DNA from 3 places in the Serratia sp. JSRIV002 genome. Region 3 is predicted to be linked to each of the others. Evidence: predicted binding sites of a transcription regulator. Region 3 holds the regulator's gene; each other region holds the start of a gene.
The links. Region 3 encodes LexA, which represses DNA repair genes until DNA is damaged. Its sites were predicted from a motif close to TNCTGTATGTACATACAGNA; they were not measured.

Region 1 (5,681 bases), 2.4 Mb from region 3:
GCTGAGTTGTATCGGGTGACGCGGCCCGGTGGACTGATCCTGTTCTCTACTTTGGCACAAGGGGCTTTGCACGAGTTAGGCGACGCCTGGCAGCAAGTCGATGGCGAGCGTCATGTTAATGACTTCCTGCCGCCAACTCAGATCGCCGCCGCCTGTCATCCCTACCGGCACCAGTTTACGGAAAATTGGCAAACGCTCAGTTATCCCGACGTGATGACGTTGATGCGATCGCTAAAGGGCATCGGTGCGACTCACCTGCATCAAGGACGCGAGGCTGGCCTGCTTTCCCGCCAGCGGCTTGCCGCATTGCAGGCTGCCTATCCTTGCCGGGACGGGCAGTTTCCTCTTAGTTATCATTTGGTTTATGGAGTGATTTATCGTGATTAAGCGCTGGTTCATTACCGGAACCGACACCGAAGTGGGAAAAACCGTGGCCAGCAGTGCCTTGTTACAGGCCGCCAGCGCGGCGGGATGGCGCTGTGCTGGCTATAAACCGGTGGCGTCAGGCAGTGAGATGACCGATGAAGGGTTACGCAACGGCGATGCGCTGTCGCTGCAGAGAAACAGCAGCGTAGCGCTGGATTACGCCGTAGTGAACCCTTACACCTTTGCCGAACCGACTTCGCCGCATATTGTCAGCCAGGCCGAAGGGCGGCCTATCTCGCTGGCACGGCTTTCCGCCGGTTTACGTCATCTTGAACAACGTGCGGACTGGCTGTTGGTAGAGGGTGCCGGCGGTTGGTTCACTCCACTTTCTGAGCATGAGACCTTTGCCGACTGGGCACAGCAGGAGCAGCTGCCGGTGATCCTGGTGGTGGGCATCAAGCTTGGCTGCATCAATCATGCTTTGTTGACTGCGTTGGCGATCCAACAGTCAGGTCTGACCCTGGCAGGCTGGATCGCCAATGACGTTACCCCGCCAGGAAAACGCCATCAAGAGTACCTTGCCACTCTTTGCCGCCTATTGCCCGCTCCCCTGTTGGGCGAGATCCCACATTTACCGCAGGTAGAACAGCAGGCATTGGGACAGTATCTCGATTTAACCAGGTTGAACCCTTAACCTGATGGCCCACGGAGGGGCCAAATCACTCCGTCAGATAGGCATCAATCAGCCCCTCATCCAACTGCCCCAGCGTGCCATTGGCCACGTTACGGCCTTTATCCATCAAGCAGAAGCGGTCGGCCAGATGGCGGGCAAAGGGGAGTTGGTGCTCAACCAGCAAAATGGTCATGCCCAGTTCCTGATTCAGCTTACGGAGTACCTGGCCGATCTCCGTCGCCAGGGAAGGTGACATCCCGGCGGTGGGTTCATCCAGGATCAGCAGTTCCGGCTCCAGCATCAGAGCTCGGCCTAATGCCAACTGCTGTTGCTCGCTTTGGCACAGGTCGCCCGCACGGCGCATACGCATCGCCTGCAGCCGGGGGAACAGATTGTAAATGATGGGTGGCATACGGCGGACCTTGTCACGCCCGGCCAGCAAGGCCACCTGCAGGTTCTCTTCAACGCTCAGTTGGGAAAAGATTTGCCGCCCTTGTGGCACGTAACCAATGCCCAGTAACGCCCGGTTTTCTACCGGCTGTGGCAACAGGTTTTGCGGTGGCTCATCCGCCAACTGCCAGGTCATGCTGCCGCTGACGATCGGCAGGTGTCCCATGATGCAATTGACCAGCGTGGTTTTGCCCACTCCATTGCGGCCAAGCAACAGGGTGCATTGCCCACGAGGTAACTCAAGGCTGACATCCCACAGCGTATGCTGTTGCCCATAATATTGGTTTACCGCCCTTAAGCTTAACATTTGGCATCTCCTCCAAGACCGATATTCACGTATGGATAACGTTGACCGCAGCAAGCGGTGTCTCTCCCGGGTGTGGCAAATGCTGTGCTGATTACCCTAATCGCGGCTCAGGCTAAAAATTGGAAAATGGCCGCTACCGGTCGTTTGGCGGCTCTAGGGGGGGGTTTTGGTATGCAATGAACTTTTTCGCCGAAGATAACCGAGCTGGCTGCGGCCGATTTTCGCCAGAGTTTGCCGGTTCTTCTGCAAGGTAACGCCCCTGAACCAGGATATGCAATTCCTAGGCCATCAGGTGTTGCGCAACAAAAAAGGTGGTTTGTTAGTGTTTTGTTAACTGATTTAAGCCCGGTATGCAGGGGGCTGTCAGGGCAATAAAGTTAACTTGGGCGTTTTTTGCACCGTTACCATGCGGCACGGCGAGCTGTTGGTGCAAGCCCTAAAGGTTGTTGCCGCAACTTGCAACCCCTGAAAAGCAAAATAGCGAAAAGAGCGTTTTCGTTATCACGGCTTTTAGCATTAATCGGCATAACCAAAGCAGAATTATTGTAAAAAAATAACTAAAAAACCGACTCAGTTGACGTTTCATTGGGAAAAGCGTTCTTTCCGCAACTCCCGCCCCCCATGGGGTAGTGAGAGTTATCCACTATTCCTGTGGATAACCTTGTGCATTATACTTAGAAAAGCGGTGTGAACAGAGAGCGGGCGCGGGTTGTGCGCAGGTTGTCCGCATTCTCGTCTTTTTATTAAAGTAATTTAATATCAACAGGTTAATTAAAATCAAGCCAACGGATATCGTTAATGTGTCGATGGGCAGTTTTTTAGCGCAATCCGGGCCAAAAGTTAATTTGTATCGCATTCTGGGGATAACAGGGTGATTGACAATAAAAATGTCATGGTATTGTCACCTTGCCGGTGCGTTCGCGCCCCGTTAACGGCCGTAATAGCGTAAATCCGCTTGAAGCTGGTTTTATATCCAGTATCATGGGCACTGGCGGAAATCTTCCGGTCTTTCCATAATTAGGCCGCTACCGTCTGGCCGCAAACCTGAAAGATGATGGGGATATGAGCAAACATTTCAAACTGCATTCCGAATTCAAACCGGCCGGCGATCAGCCGCAAGCCATCCAAAAGTTGGAAGAGGGGCTGGAAGACGGCCTGGCGCACCAAACGCTGCTGGGGGTTACCGGCTCGGGTAAAACCTTTACCATCGCCAATGTGATCGCCGATCTCAACCGGCCCACCATGGTGCTGGCGCCCAACAAGACTCTGGCGGCGCAGCTGTATGGCGAGATGAAAGAGTTCTTTCCCGAGAATGCGGTGGAATATTTTGTCTCCTACTACGATTACTACCAGCCAGAAGCCTATGTGCCTAGCTCCGATACCTTTATCGAGAAAGACGCCTCGGTCAACGAACATATCGAGCAGATGCGCCTGTCGGCCACCAAAGCGCTGCTGGAGCGGCGTGACGTAGTGGTGGTGGCTTCGGTTTCCGCGATCTACGGCCTGGGCGATCCGGATCTGTACCTGAAAATGATGCTGCACCTGACCAAGGGCATGATCATCGATCAGCGTTCGATCCTGCGCCGTCTGGCCGAGCTGCAATATACCCGCAACGATCAGGCCTTCCAGCGTGCCACCTTCCGCGTGCGTGGCGAAGTGATCGACATTTTCCCGGCGGAATCGGATGAGCTGGCGCTGCGCGTTGAACTGTTCGACGAAGAGGTCGAACGCCTGTCGCTGTTCGATCCGCTAACCGGCCAGATTGAGCAGGTGGTGCCACGCTTTACCATTTATCCCAAATCTCACTACGTCACCCCGCGTGAACGTATCGTGCAGGCGATGGAAGAGATCAAGGTGGAGTTGGCTCAGCGGCGCAAAGTGCTGCTGGAAAACAACAAGCTGTTGGAAGAACAGCGCTTGACGCAGCGTACCCAGTTCGATCTGGAAATGATGAACGAGCTGGGTTACTGCTCCGGTATCGAAAACTACTCGCGCTATCTTTCCGGGCGCGGTGAGGGCGAGCCACCGCCAACCTTGTTCGACTATCTGCCGGCTGACGGGTTGCTGGTGGTAGATGAATCCCACGTCACCATCCCGCAGATCGGCGGCATGTTCAAAGGCGACCGCTCGCGTAAAGAGACGCTGGTGGAATACGGCTTCCGCCTGCCTTCGGCGCTGGATAACCGGCCAATGCGTTTTGAAGAGTTTGCCGCTGCGGCACCGCAGACCATCTACGTGTCCGCCACGCCGGGCAAATATGAGCTGGAGAAATCCGGCGGCGATATTATCGATCAGGTGGTGCGCCCAACCGGCCTGCTGGATCCGATCGTGGAAGTGCGCCCGGTGACCACTCAGGTGGACGATCTGCTTTCCGAGATCCGCAAGCGCGTGGCTATCAACGAGCGCGTACTGGTCACCACGTTGACCAAACGCATGGCAGAAGACCTGACAGAATACCTGGAAGAGCACGGGGAGCGGGTGCGTTATCTGCATTCGGACATCGATACGGTAGAACGTGTCGAAATCATCCGTGATTTGCGTCTGGGCGAGTTTGACGTGCTGGTGGGCATCAACCTGTTAAGGGAAGGCCTGGACATGCCAGAGGTGTCGCTGGTAGCGATCCTGGACGCAGACAAGGAAGGGTTCCTGCGTTCTGAGCGCTCACTGATCCAGACCATTGGCCGAGCGGCGCGTAACCTCAACGGTAAAGCGATCCTGTATGGCGACAGGATCACCGATTCCATGGCTAAGGCGATCGGTGAAACGGAACGCCGCCGCGCCAAGCAGCAGGCGCATAACGAAGCCAACGGTATCGTACCTCAGGGCCTGAACAAGAAGGTTGCGGATATTCTGCAGCTTGGGCAACCAAGCAGCCGTGGCAAGCACAAAGGGAAGGGCAAAGCGGCAGAGAGCGCGGCGCAATACCAACTGCTTACCCCCAAAGCGCTGGAGCAAAAAATCCAGGAGCTGGAGGCACAGATGTATTCTCATGCGCAGAATCTGGAGTTCGAACAGGCTGCTGCGGTGCGTGATGAAATTCACCAGCTGCGCGAGCAATTTATCGCGCTATCATAATGAACCCAAGGGGCGTGGTATGCACGCCCCGGTAAATTTTCTTGCCGTACGCCCGTTTGCTGATTAAGGTGTGCGCCCCAAGTATTGAGACGAGTAGCCGCCATGACCGCAACCCCATCCAAAGACCCGTTACACGGCATTACGCTGGAGCAACTGCTGAACAAGCTGGTAGCCCAATATGGCTGGAACGGGCTGGCAGAGCGTATTCGCATCAACTGCTTCAGCAGCGATCCGAGCATCAAATCCAGCCTCAAGTTCTTGCGCCGTACCCCGTGGGCACGCAAGCAGGTGGAAGATCTCTACATCGACAGCGTTAGCGATAATCCTTGGCTCCGGGGTCAAGATTAACCGCGGCTAGCTAGCTGCACCAACGCGGTATCCAGCGCCTGGCGTAATAGTTGGCGATCGTGGCGATAAGGGATATCGCTGGCTTCCAGCGGTTGTTGCACCACAATGCGATCCTGCATGGCGCTGGTATCCACCGCCGGGCCAACGATCACCGCGTCAATCATTTTACGGCCGATCTTCTCTTCCATCAGCGCAAGTTTGTCTTGCAGCGTCAGTGCGGCTGCGGCGACGCTTAGCTCGCGGCCCAGGTTACCGATATACACCATATTAGCGCTGCTGCGGCGCAGGGCCTGAGTCAGATCCTCAAGCAGCAACAGTGGCATCAGGCTGGTAAGAAAACTGCCTGGCCCGATCAGGATCAGATCGGCCTGCGCGATTGCCTCAACCGCTTCACGGGTGGCGTGTACCGGCGGGGAGAGCATCAGCTCTTGCGGCATGATCCTCAGTTGATCGATATTGACT
Region 2 (5,681 bases), 2.7 Mb from region 3:
AGTCTGCAATGCCAGGCCGACAAAAATCAGGAAATAGATAATGATAAACATCAGATTAGCGCCGCTAAACAGGCTCTTATCCACGTCCGGTACCGGTGAGTTGTACCAGAAAATATTCAGGAATGGCGTATTGAAGCGCACCATGTCGACCATGACGTGGACAAAATCCAGCATCACGGCGTTGATCCCTCTGGACTTCTCACTGTGTTGATAAACAAAACCCAGCAGTGAAACCAGCGTTGACAGTAACGCCGGGATGAAAACGACCCATCCGAAAATGCGTTTCAGTATGGCAACGCGCCCAGCCTGTTGATACGTCATGTGTTCCCCTTGTAAGCGACGCAATCGTTGTTGCGCTAAGTCTACCTGTAGTTAATGAAACTCGCCCACCGTTTTCTTTATCTTCCCCCCAGTTCCAGAGAGATCCTGTACTTTGGGAAAACACCCCGGGCCCGAAGGGTGCAGGCGCCTGAACAAAAATGATAGAGTGGCGAAAACATTTTCTTTTACTGGTGCTGCAGGAGTTAATTGTTAATGGCTTATTCGCAACGCATAGCAACCGCAATTTTTGATATGGACGGTCTACTGATCGACTCTGAACCCCTGTGGTTACAGGCAGAAATGGATATTTTCAGCTCATTGGGCCTGGATCTGTCCGATCGTCACAACCTACCGGATACGCTGGGTTTACGCATCGATCTGGTGGTACGAATGTGGTTCCAGGCCATGCCGTGGCAAGGGCCTTCTCAGGAGGAAGTGGCTGGCCGCATTATCGAGCGGGCCATCGAGTTGGTACGGGAAAAGCGCCCGTTGCTGCCTGGGGTGCAACAAGCGCTGGAACTGTGCCGTAGCCTGGATTTAAATATTGGGCTGGCCTCCGCCTCTCCGCTACATATGCAGCAGCAGGTGCTGAAGATGTTCGATCTGGAGAGCTATTTCGATCAGTTGGTTTCAGCCGAATACCTGCCGTACAGCAAACCGCACCCGGAAGTCTATCTGATCGCCGCCGAACGCCTGGGCAGCGATCCACAGCACTGCATTACTCTGGAAGACTCCTTCAACGGTATGATTGCCACCAAAGCAGCGCGTATGAAATCGATCGTGATCCCTGCGCACGAATACAGCCAGGATCCGCGTTGGGCCTTGGCCGACCTTAAGTTGCAAAGCCTAGAGCAGTTAACTGCCGCCCATCTGGCCTGATCTTGACGGCATCGGCCCCACCGGTGCCCTTTTCCCTCCCCCTGCACTCGAAAAATAAATAAAACACCATTTCATTTTTATTGAATTAAGACACCATTCAAATTATGCTAGTCGCATAAAGAAAACACCGGGCCATTAGGTGACACTGTCACTGCCACGCAGTTGCCATCGAAAGCCCGGTGCTTTCTTCCCTCACGGCAAGAGAGCAACGCTATGATTCTGAATTCCTTCGACTTAACGGGCAAAGTGGCGCTGATCACCGGCTGTAATACCGGCCTGGGGCAAGGCATTGCGATTGGGTTGGCGCAGGCCGGTTGCGACATTATCGGCGTGAACCGCAGTCAGCCCGTTGAGACCATGAGCAAAGTTACCCAGACTGGGCGTCGATTCCTGAATTTGAACGCCGATCTCGGCAATATCGACGCCATCCCTTCTCTGCTAGCCACCGCCGTTGAGGCGTTTGGCAGAATCGATATCCTGGTGAACAACGCAGGAATTATCCGCCGTGAAGATGCCCTGAATTTCAGTGAACAAGACTGGGATGAGGTGATGGACGTCAATATCAAGACCCTGTTCTTTATGGCACAGGCGGTGGCCAAACAGTTCATCAGCCAGGGCAGCGGCGGTAAAATTATCAATATTGCTTCGATGCTTTCTTTCCAGGGCGGCATTCGCGTACCGTCTTACACCGCGTCGAAAAGCGCGGTACTCGGCCTCACCCGGCTATTGGCCAATGAATGGGCACAGTACCAGATTAACGTTAACGCCATTGCACCGGGCTATATGGCCACCAACAACACCCAGCAACTACGTACCGATGAAGACCGCAACCAGCAGATCCTCGAGCGCATCCCGGCAGGGCGCTGGGGAACGCCGGATGACTTGATGGGCCCGACCGTCTTCCTTGCCTCGGCAGCGTCCGACTACGTTAATGGCTACACGCTCGCGGTAGACGGTGGCTGGCTCGCTCGCTGATCTCCACTGCGAACATATCCTTCCTCCGAATTTGAGCGGGCGCAGCATTTGCAGCGCCCCTACATTACCAGTCTTCCTGTATACCTCGTCCGTCATAAACACCGTTTCAACCCTTTGTAAAACGGCGTTAAATTAACAACTCGTTACAGGGTAACCGCTTCCGTAACTGTAAAAATTCCCATATACTGGATAAATTAACAGTTTAGTGGCCGGAATATAGCAACATGACCGCGGAAGGACATCTCATATTCTCTGTTGCCTGCGCGATCTTTGCCAAGAAAGCGGAGGTGACACCCGTGCTCGCCGCTGGCGATTGGTGGCACATCATTCCCGCCGCGCTACTGACGTCACTGCTACCCGATATCGATCACCCTAAATCCATCCTGGGCCAGCGCCTGCGCTGGATAGCCATCCCGATATCTCGCGCCTTTGGTCACCGCGGTTTCACCCATAGCCTGTTGGCGATCGTCGGCGGCATGTGGCTATTTCAGCTAGAAGTTCCGCGCGGTTGGCCCATCCCCGCAGACGTGCTGCACGCCATGATTATCGGTTATTTCAGCCACCTGCTGGCCGATATGCTCACCCCTGCCGGCGTGCCGTTGCTTTGGCCCTGCCGCTGGCGTTTCTGCCTGCCAATATTGAACTCACAAAAAGGCAACCAGCTGGAGCGGGTACTGTGTATAGTTTTGGTGGCTTTCGCCATCTACTGGCAAGGGGATTACACCTTTCCCGTGCAGTCGTATTTTGAGCAAATAAAAAATATCCGGCTGTGATCACAAAAAACCGTCTATTTTCCCGCCTTTCCGCTTATTACATCGACGATTTCAAGCCAAAAGTTATATTAAATTCTTTTTAGATATAAGTGCGCTTCATCGCAAACTGTTACGATATTTACATCGCATTACATCGGTGCTTGGCACCTTTAATTATAAAAAAACAAGATTGGAGACATTGGGGATGAATCTACCGCTCGTATTAAACGTGCTGGTTTTTGCCGCCCTCCTTTTGCTGTTGGCGCAAACCCGCCATAAGCAATGGAGCCTGGCTAAAAAAGTGCTGGTCGGCCTGGTACTTGGTGTGGTGTTCGGTTTGGCACTGCAACTGGTTTACGGCGCGGACAACCCGGTACTGAAAGCGTCTATCGGCTGGTTTAACATCGTCGGTAACGGCTATGTACAGCTGCTGCAAATGATCGTGATGCCACTGGTTTTCGCCTCTATCCTGAGCGCGGTAGCCAAGTTGCACAACGCTTCCTCGCTGGGCAAAATCAGCTTCCTGACCATTGGTACCCTACTGTTTACCACGCTGATCGCCGCACTGGTGGGCGTATTGGTCACCAACCTGTTCGGACTGACCGCAGAAGGTCTGGTCCAGGGCACACAAGAAACGGCTCGTTTGTCGGCGATCGAAACCAACTACGCGGGTAAAGTGGCCGATCTGAGCGTACCGCAACTGATCCTGTCATTCGTGCCGAAAAACCCGTTTGCCGATCTGACCGGGGCTAACCCAACGTCAATCATCAGCGTGGTGATTTTCGCTGCCTTCTTGGGTGTGGCTTCGCTGCAACTGCTTAAAGATGACCAACCGAAGGGCCAGCGCGTGCTGGTAGCTATCGATACCCTGCAAGCCTGGGTGATGAAACTGGTCCGTCTGGTGATGAAGCTGACGCCTTACGGCGTACTGGCGTTGATGACCAAGGTCGTTGCAGGCTCCAATATCCACGACATTATCAAGCTGGGCAGCTTTGTGGTTGCCTCTTACCTTGGTCTGGCGATCATGTTCGTGGTTCACGGCCTGCTGCTGAGCTTCACCGGCGTTAATCCGCTGAAATTCTTCCGCAAAGCGTGGCCGGTGCTGACCTTTGCCTTCACCAGCCGTTCCAGCGCTGCCAGCATCCCGCTGAACGTCGAAGCACAGACTCGCCGTCTGGGTGTGCCGGAGTCGATTGCCAGCTTCTCGGCTTCATTTGGTGCCACTATTGGTCAGAACGGTTGTGCGGGTCTCTATCCGGCAATGCTGGCGGTGATGGTTGCGCCAACCGTAGGCATCAACCCTCTGGACCCACTGTGGATCGCGACGCTGGTTGGCATTGTTACCGTCAGTTCAGCCGGTGTTGCCGGTGTGGGCGGCGGCGCGACCTTTGCTGCGCTGATTGTACTGCCAGCGATGGGCCTGCCGGTGACCCTGGTCGCCCTGCTGATTTCGGTTGAGCCGTTGATCGACATGGGCCGTACCGCGCTGAACGTTAGTGGTTCGATGACCGCAGGTACCGTCACCAGCCAACTGATGAAGCAGACCGACAAAGCCATTATGGACAGCGAAGACGAAGCGGAACTGGCTCACCGGTAACCCTAGACTGATTTGCAACTGAACCGGCGCCCACCCAGGCGCCGGTTCAGTTTATTTAGCCTTGCGAAACGGAGGGTTGATGACATACGTTAATGCAGATTTGAGCCTTTTGCCCTCCCCCTCACACATTTAGCATAACGAACCAAACTCCATACTCTCCGGCTCAATGATTTCCAGAAAGGCATCACATACAGCTTGTCCCTGCCAGGATGCACAAATTGACTTTGCTCTTAGTTGACTATCGGCGAATACAAGATCGACAAATACCCCATTGCCCAGGCTGACCAGATGCTGGCTTTTCCACCCAGTTTGAAACGCAAGATAATTTCCTACCATTTGGTTATAAACTTTATGCATTTCACTCTCGTGAATACCCGGCTTCAGACGAAATCTCCCGATTTCGATGCCACACCCTACTTTCAGTGATGATGGCAGATTCTCTTGAGCGGTATAGTGCCCCATCTGGTGCAAACAACTGACAGAGGCTCGAAAAGATGAGAATTCAGGCTGGCTCTCGACAGCCTTTGCTGCGGCCAGTGCTTCTTCAGCACCACTCCAAACAACGAAATCGACACGTTCGCTAGAGCTATCAATTCCTGTAAATGCAATCCAGTCGATAAAGCCAGGAAAACCCTTTAAAAGCTGCTGTGCCGATGTTCTTGCTGAATCGGCTTGTGTCAAGTTTTCAACCCGATAGGTGACTATTTCGTAATAGGGTGCAGTCATTAGTAACTCCGTTATCATGTGATATGAAGTCTGAATCGTATTACACGCCCCTGACAGTTTCTGTCAGGGGCGTGTAATATCGACTAATGAAAACTATCCGACTGTTCGCTTTACTTGACCATCTTCGCGGTCGTGTACATCCAGTATCCGCTGAGGTGTTAGCACAATCTTTGAATGTTTCTGTGAGAACAATCTACAGGGATATGGCAACTCTGCAGGCCATAGGCGCCCCTATTCGCGGTGAATCAGGACTAGGTTACGTGCTTGAAAAAGATTATTTCCTTCCGCCGCTTAACTTTGACCCTGATGAGCTGGACGCTATTATGCTGGGAATACGGCTGATAGGGGCTCGGGGAGATGACATGCTTTCAGCAGCGGCAAAAAGAGTTTCAGCGAAGATCAGCGCTGTGATCGATGTCAAAAAGATAGAC
Region 3 (5,681 bases):
AAGCGTGATCCAGCAACTGGTCTGGCGTTTGCGCTGGTACGGTGGCGTCCGGTGCATACGGCACGTTACGCATTAACTGTAAGTAGCATTCCAACTGCTCAAGCAACTGCTCACGGGTCAGCGAACGTTGGCGTGAGGCCAACAGCGCGGTGGAACACAGGTTCATGGCGTTGGCGGCGGCAGCGTTGTTGATACGCACCATGATCTGAGCCGCCAGATCGTTGACCGCAGGCGTCAGCCAGCTTGGGCGCTGTGCTTCGATCGGGTCGATAGACTCACGCCAATGCGGGACGTTGTGGTTCAGGTACGTAGTCAACGGCAGCGGTTCACCAAAGTTTACGTAGCCCTGGCCGAGGTTGCGTAGCTTGCGCAAGCCACGCACCATTTGCAGCAGGCTCTCTTTCTCTTTGGTCGCGCCACGCAGCTCTTTGGCGTAAGTACCTACTTCCATCACGTGCTCGTAACCGATATAAATCGGCACCAGGGTGATCGGACGTGTACCGCCACGCAGCATGGCCTGAATGGTCATCGACAGGGTGCCGGTTTTCGGTTCCAGCAGGCGGCCGGTACGGGAGCGCCCGCCTTCAACAAAGTATTCTACCGAGTAACCTCGAGTGAACAGCTCACCGAGGTATTCACGAAATACGGTTGAATAGAGTTTGTTGCCCTTGAAGGTGCGGCGAATAAAGAATGCGCCCAGGCGACGGAAGATCGGCCCGGCGGGCCAGAAGTTCAGGTTAATACCTGCTGCGATATGCGGTGGCACCAGCCCCTGATGGTAGAGCACATAGGACAGCAGCAGATAGTCCATATGGCTACGGTGACACGGCACATAGACGATCTCGTGGCCATCCTGCGCCAGCTGACGCACACGCTCGGCGTTGGTGACGTTGATACCCTGATACAGCCGGTTCCAGGTCCAGCTCAACACGCGGTCGGACAGGCGCACCGTTTCATAGGAGAAATCGGCGGCAATCTCTTCCATCAGCGCAATCGCGTTCTGCTGGGCCTTTTCGTGGGAGATCTTTTTGCTGCGCGCTTCATCTTCGATCGCTTTTTCAATCGCCTTGGAGGCCAGCAGCTTGTTGAACAGATCCTGACGGGCTGGCAGGCTTGGCCCAACGGCGGCCAGGCGCTGGCGTGCAAAGTGCATACGTGCGACACGGGCCAGTTTTTGCGCGATGGTCTTATCGGTGCCGTGCTCTGTCGCCATCCGGCGTAGGGACACGGTGTTGGAGAAACGGACAAAGCTGTCACGCCCCAGCCACAGTACAGCGAAGAACTTCTGTACGCCGTTCAGCAGGCGCAGGTGCGGCGTGCCGTGGCCTTCACGCCCAGGGGAGCGGCCAAACATCACCGATACCGGCAACATCTGAATATCGAGATCCGGGTTGCTGCGGTGCAGATCCAGATAATCGTGAAACAGTTTTACCGATTCTTCTTTGGGAGTGTAATAGCGGAATACGCGTGGGCCATCATGGATAAACACGTAGCTTGGCAGCACGGTGCCATCGATTTCCAACGGGTTAAGGGGATCGGGCAGATCTTGCGCCAGACACTGGGTGCGCAAGGTGAGTAAATCCGCCTTGGAATTATAAGGTAAAACATACAAAATCGGTCGTGAGGGATCCAACCCTAACTCCGTGACCGGATCTGTTGGGATAACCTTACTTCTTACCAACATTTTTAGTGGTAAGTTCAATATCTTATAATAGATTTTACGCCAACCTGACATGACAACGTGAAGCCTCTTGTTAGCAATTCGCCGCAAGCATACCAGAAACCGGGTAGCAGATCTGTGGCGTTGGGAAATCCACGGCCATTCACGGCAATGGAAGTACATAGTTGAATTATACCTGATGGATATCAAATTGGCCGCTCTAGCGCACTCATGCGCGCGCGGCATTGGTACGACATAGCTAGGTGATTAAGGTATTCCAACCTTGCTGTATACTGCGCTGCGATAAAAATGTGATTGGGCTGGCAAATCTGTCTGGAACGTTGCGGCTGCAACACGACGGGTACATGATCCATCTTGGAGAAAGGCGTTCTTAACTATGGCAAATCAAGCAACTGGCCTGACGCGTATCATTAAAGCGGCAGGCTATTCCTATAAAGGTTTAACCGCTGCCTGGCAGAACGAAGCCGCATTCCGTCAGGAACTGGTGGCGACGGTGGTGGCTATCATCGTGGCGGTTTGGCTGGATGTGGGAGCGATAGCGCGCATCTTGTTGATCGGCTCGGTGCTGCTGGTGATGATTGTCGAAATCCTCAACAGTGCGATTGAGGCCGTTGTCGATCGCGTGGGGACGGAATATCACGAGCTTTCCGGGCGGGCCAAAGATATGGGCTCGGCGGCGGTATCGCTGGCAATCATTCTGGCGCTGTTCGTTTGGGCTTCGGTACTTTGGCAGCATTTGGCGTGAAAACCAGCGGGTATCGTTGCGATCACGCTCGCTACCTGCTGATTTTTATTTATTCTTCGGTTCCCAATCCAGACTTAGCTGTATATACTCACAGCAAGACTGTATAAACAAACAGGGGGCGGAATGAAAGCACTAACTACCAGACAGCAAGAGGTCTACGACCTGATTCGCGATCATATTTCGCAAACGGGCATGCCACCGACGCGTGCCGAGATCGCAATGCGCCTGGGGTTCCGCTCACCAAATGCTGCAGAAGAGCACTTGAAAGCACTGGCTCGCAAAGGCGTTATCGAGATCATCTCCGGTGCATCACGCGGTATCCGCTTGCTGATGGAAGATGAAGAGGGGTTACCTCTGGTGGGCCGTGTGGCTGCCGGTGAACCTCTGTTGGCTCAGCAGCACATTGAAGGGCACTATAAGGTGGACCCTTCACTGTTCAAGCCTAATGCCGATTTCCTGCTGCGCGTTAGCGGCATGTCGATGCGCGACATCGGCATCCTGGATGGCGATCTGCTGGCAGTGCATAAGACTCAAGACGTACGCAACGGCCAGGTCGTCGTCGCCCGCATTGAAGACGAGGTCACGGTCAAACGCCTGAAGAAACACGGTAACGTCGTCGAACTGCTGCCAGAAAACAGCGAATTCCAACCGATCGTGGTCGATCTGCGCCAGCAGAACTTCACCATCGAAGGCCTGGCGGTGGGCGTGATCCGCAACGGCGACTGGATCTAACCGTTTTACCTCGTATTACAGCCCTTTAAAACGGCAAACCTCGCCCCAACTCTGGGGCGATGTCATTTCTAAGCTACGCTAAAATCCATGCTTGTACGGGAACATATCGCCATGCGCCTGCTTTCTGCCTTCACCAGTGACACCGACAAAGCTCTGTGGCGTCTGGCGTTGCCGATGATCTTCTCCAATATTACCGTCCCCTTGCTTGGCCTGGTGGATACCGCCGTTATCGGTCATCTCGATAGCCCTAGCTACCTTGGCGGGGTCGCGGTGGGATCAATGGCCACCAGCTTCCTGTTTATGTTGTTGTTGTTCCTGCGTATGAGCACCACCGGGCTGACGGCGCAGGCGCTGGGTGCGCAAGATCCCTACCGGCTGGCTCGCGCATTTATGCAGCCGTTATTGTTGGCGCTGGTGGCCGGGCTGGCGATTGTGCTGTTGCGAGCCCCGTTGATCACCTTGGCGCTGAACATTGTGGGGGGCGATCGGGAAGTATTGGTTCAGGCCAGGCTATTTTTGGAGATCCGCTGGCTGAGTGCCCCGGCGGCGTTGGCCAATATGGTGTTGCTCGGTTGGTTGCTGGGAGTTCAATACGTGAGGGCGCCGGTGATCCTGTTGATTGTCGGTAACCTGCTGAACATCGTGCTGGATATCTGGCTGGTAATGGGGCTGGGTTGGAACGTGCAGGGGGCTGCAACTGCCACGGTGATTGCGGAGTACGCCACGCTGTTGCTGGGTTTGTGGTTAGCATGGCGGGTACTACGCATGCGGGGGATTTCGCTGACAATGCTGCGAACCGCGTGGCGTGGGGATATGCGCCGCCTGTTGGCACTTAACCGCGACATCATGCTGCGTTCGTTATTACTGCAACTGTGTTTCGCTTCGTTGACCATTCTGGGAGCCCGCATGGGCGGAGAGGTGGTGGCGGTGAATGCGGTGCTGATGAATCTACTGACCTTTACCGCCTATGCTCTGGATGGTTTTGCCTACGCGGTGGAAGCCCATTCCGGCCACGCCTATGGTGCGCGGGACGGGCGGCAACTCCGTAAAGTATGGCGTGCCGCCTGTCGGCAGGCTTGCCTGGTTGCCTGTGGTTTTGCCGTTATTTATCTGTTCGCCGGGCAGCAGATTGTGGCGGGCTTAACCTCGCTGCCGGAGTTGCGTGCGCTGGCAAATCATTATCTGCCCTGGCAGGTGGTGCTGCCCCTGGTGGGGGTTTGGTGCTATCTGCTGGATGGCATGTTTATCGGCGCCACCCGTGGCGCAGAAATGCGTAACAGCATGGCGGTAGCCGCAGTGGGCTACGGGCTGACGTTGTTCACCCTGCCGGTATTGGGCAACCACGGTTTATGGCTGGCTCTGGCGGTATTCCTGGCACTGCGCGGGGCTGCTTTGGGCTGGGTTTGGCACCGTCATAGCGTGCAAGGCACCTGGTTTTCATCCCCTAACTAGCGATACATAGGCCAGACTAGTTGATGATTCTGGATGGGTATTCACATTTGGTTACATGTGTTGAGGGCTGTTTTGCTTCGCTTGCTTACTGTTTTAACGGCGTTTTTTGCTATTGAGACTTTTCCTAACCCTATTTTATGCTGCTTTTCGGGTGCTTTTCGTGATGGGTGACTATAGTTAATCACGTGGCTGGCGAATTAAGCCCGCGCTTAATTGGCAACGGACGCATTAGATAACCTTAAATTTGACTCAGTTAAGTCCAGCCAGATTTATCTAAAACTGACAACCAAGAGTAACGGAGAGATTATGAACAAAGATCAAGCCGACGGTAACTGGAAGCAGTTTAAAGGTAAAGTGAAGGAAAAATGGGGCAAGCTGACCGATGACGATATCACCGTGATCGAAGGGAAACGCGAACAGCTGGTCGGTAAAATCCAGGAACGCTATGGCTACCAGAAAGAGGCAGCCGAAAAAGAAGTCAAAGCCTGGGAAGAACACAGCAAGTATCGTTGGTAGCGCGATGAGCCGCTGAGTATTGCGGCGCTACGACACCATCCGGCCTGGCAGATTTCCCCCCTGCCACGGCCACGGGAACAAGGATGTACCCGCTCCCTCCTGCAACCCAATCCGCTTATTTTTTCTTCACCACAATGCTGTGGTCATGATCGCAATCGTGTTGGTTTTCACAATTTTCTACCACCACACAGGCAGAACACAGACCGTGGGCTTCCACTACGCTGTGGCGCAGCACAAACCCTGATTCTTGAGCCAGTTTCTGCAAGGTTTCTTCCACCCCTTCGGTAGTACGCTCCGTGACCTGTCCGCAGCGATCGCAGATAAACAGGGCGGAGGTATGCATTGGCTGTTCGAAGTGGTGGCACAGCACATAGCTGTTTGCCGATTCAACGCGGTGGATAAATCCCTGTTCCAGCAAGAAATCCAGTGCACGATAGACCGTAGGTGGTTTGGCCTGCGGCTCTGCCACACGCAGTAAATCCAGCAAATCGTAAGCGCTGATGGCGCCGGGTTGCTCAGCCATCAGGCGTAACACTTCCAGCCGTTGCGGGGTCA

Region 1: the regulator LexA is predicted to act here: its motif matches at 2,756-2,775, upstream of uvrB (excinuclease ABC subunit UvrB).
Region 2: the regulator LexA is predicted to act here: its motif matches at 2,359-2,378, upstream of KGP26_RS13020 (metal-dependent hydrolase).

Annotation. Positions count from the first base shown of each region.
Region 1 is NZ_CP074143.1:1,814,353-1,820,033, forward strand. It holds gene bioC (malonyl-ACP O-methyltransferase BioC) at 1-387, shown strand, start outside; gene bioD (dethiobiotin synthase) at 380-1,060, shown strand; gene KGP26_RS08470 (ABC transporter ATP-binding protein) at 1,086-1,796, opposite strand; gene uvrB (excinuclease ABC subunit UvrB) at 2,859-4,871, shown strand; gene KGP26_RS08480 (VF530 family DNA-binding protein) at 4,974-5,219, shown strand; gene yvcK (uridine diphosphate-N-acetylglucosamine-binding protein YvcK) at 5,216-5,681, opposite strand, start outside.
Region 2 is NZ_CP074143.1:2,756,920-2,762,600, reverse strand. It holds gene KGP26_RS13035 (YniB family protein) at 1-321, opposite strand, end outside; gene hxpB (hexitol phosphatase HxpB) at 535-1,200, shown strand; gene kduD (2-dehydro-3-deoxy-D-gluconate 5-dehydrogenase KduD) at 1,414-2,175, shown strand; gene KGP26_RS13020 (metal-dependent hydrolase) at 2,400-2,948, shown strand; gene KGP26_RS13015 (L-cystine transporter) at 3,133-4,524, shown strand; gene KGP26_RS13010 (hypothetical protein) at 4,654-5,250, opposite strand; gene KGP26_RS13005 (YafY family protein) at 5,337-5,681, shown strand, end outside.
Region 3 is NZ_CP074143.1:5,487,235-5,492,915, reverse strand. It holds gene plsB (glycerol-3-phosphate 1-O-acyltransferase PlsB) at 1-1,735, opposite strand, end outside; gene KGP26_RS25715 (diacylglycerol kinase) at 2,058-2,426, shown strand; gene lexA (transcriptional repressor LexA) at 2,550-3,158, shown strand; gene dinF (MATE family efflux transporter DinF) at 3,270-4,610, shown strand; gene KGP26_RS25700 (CsbD family protein) at 4,917-5,126, shown strand; gene zur (zinc uptake transcriptional repressor Zur) at 5,242-5,681, opposite strand, start outside.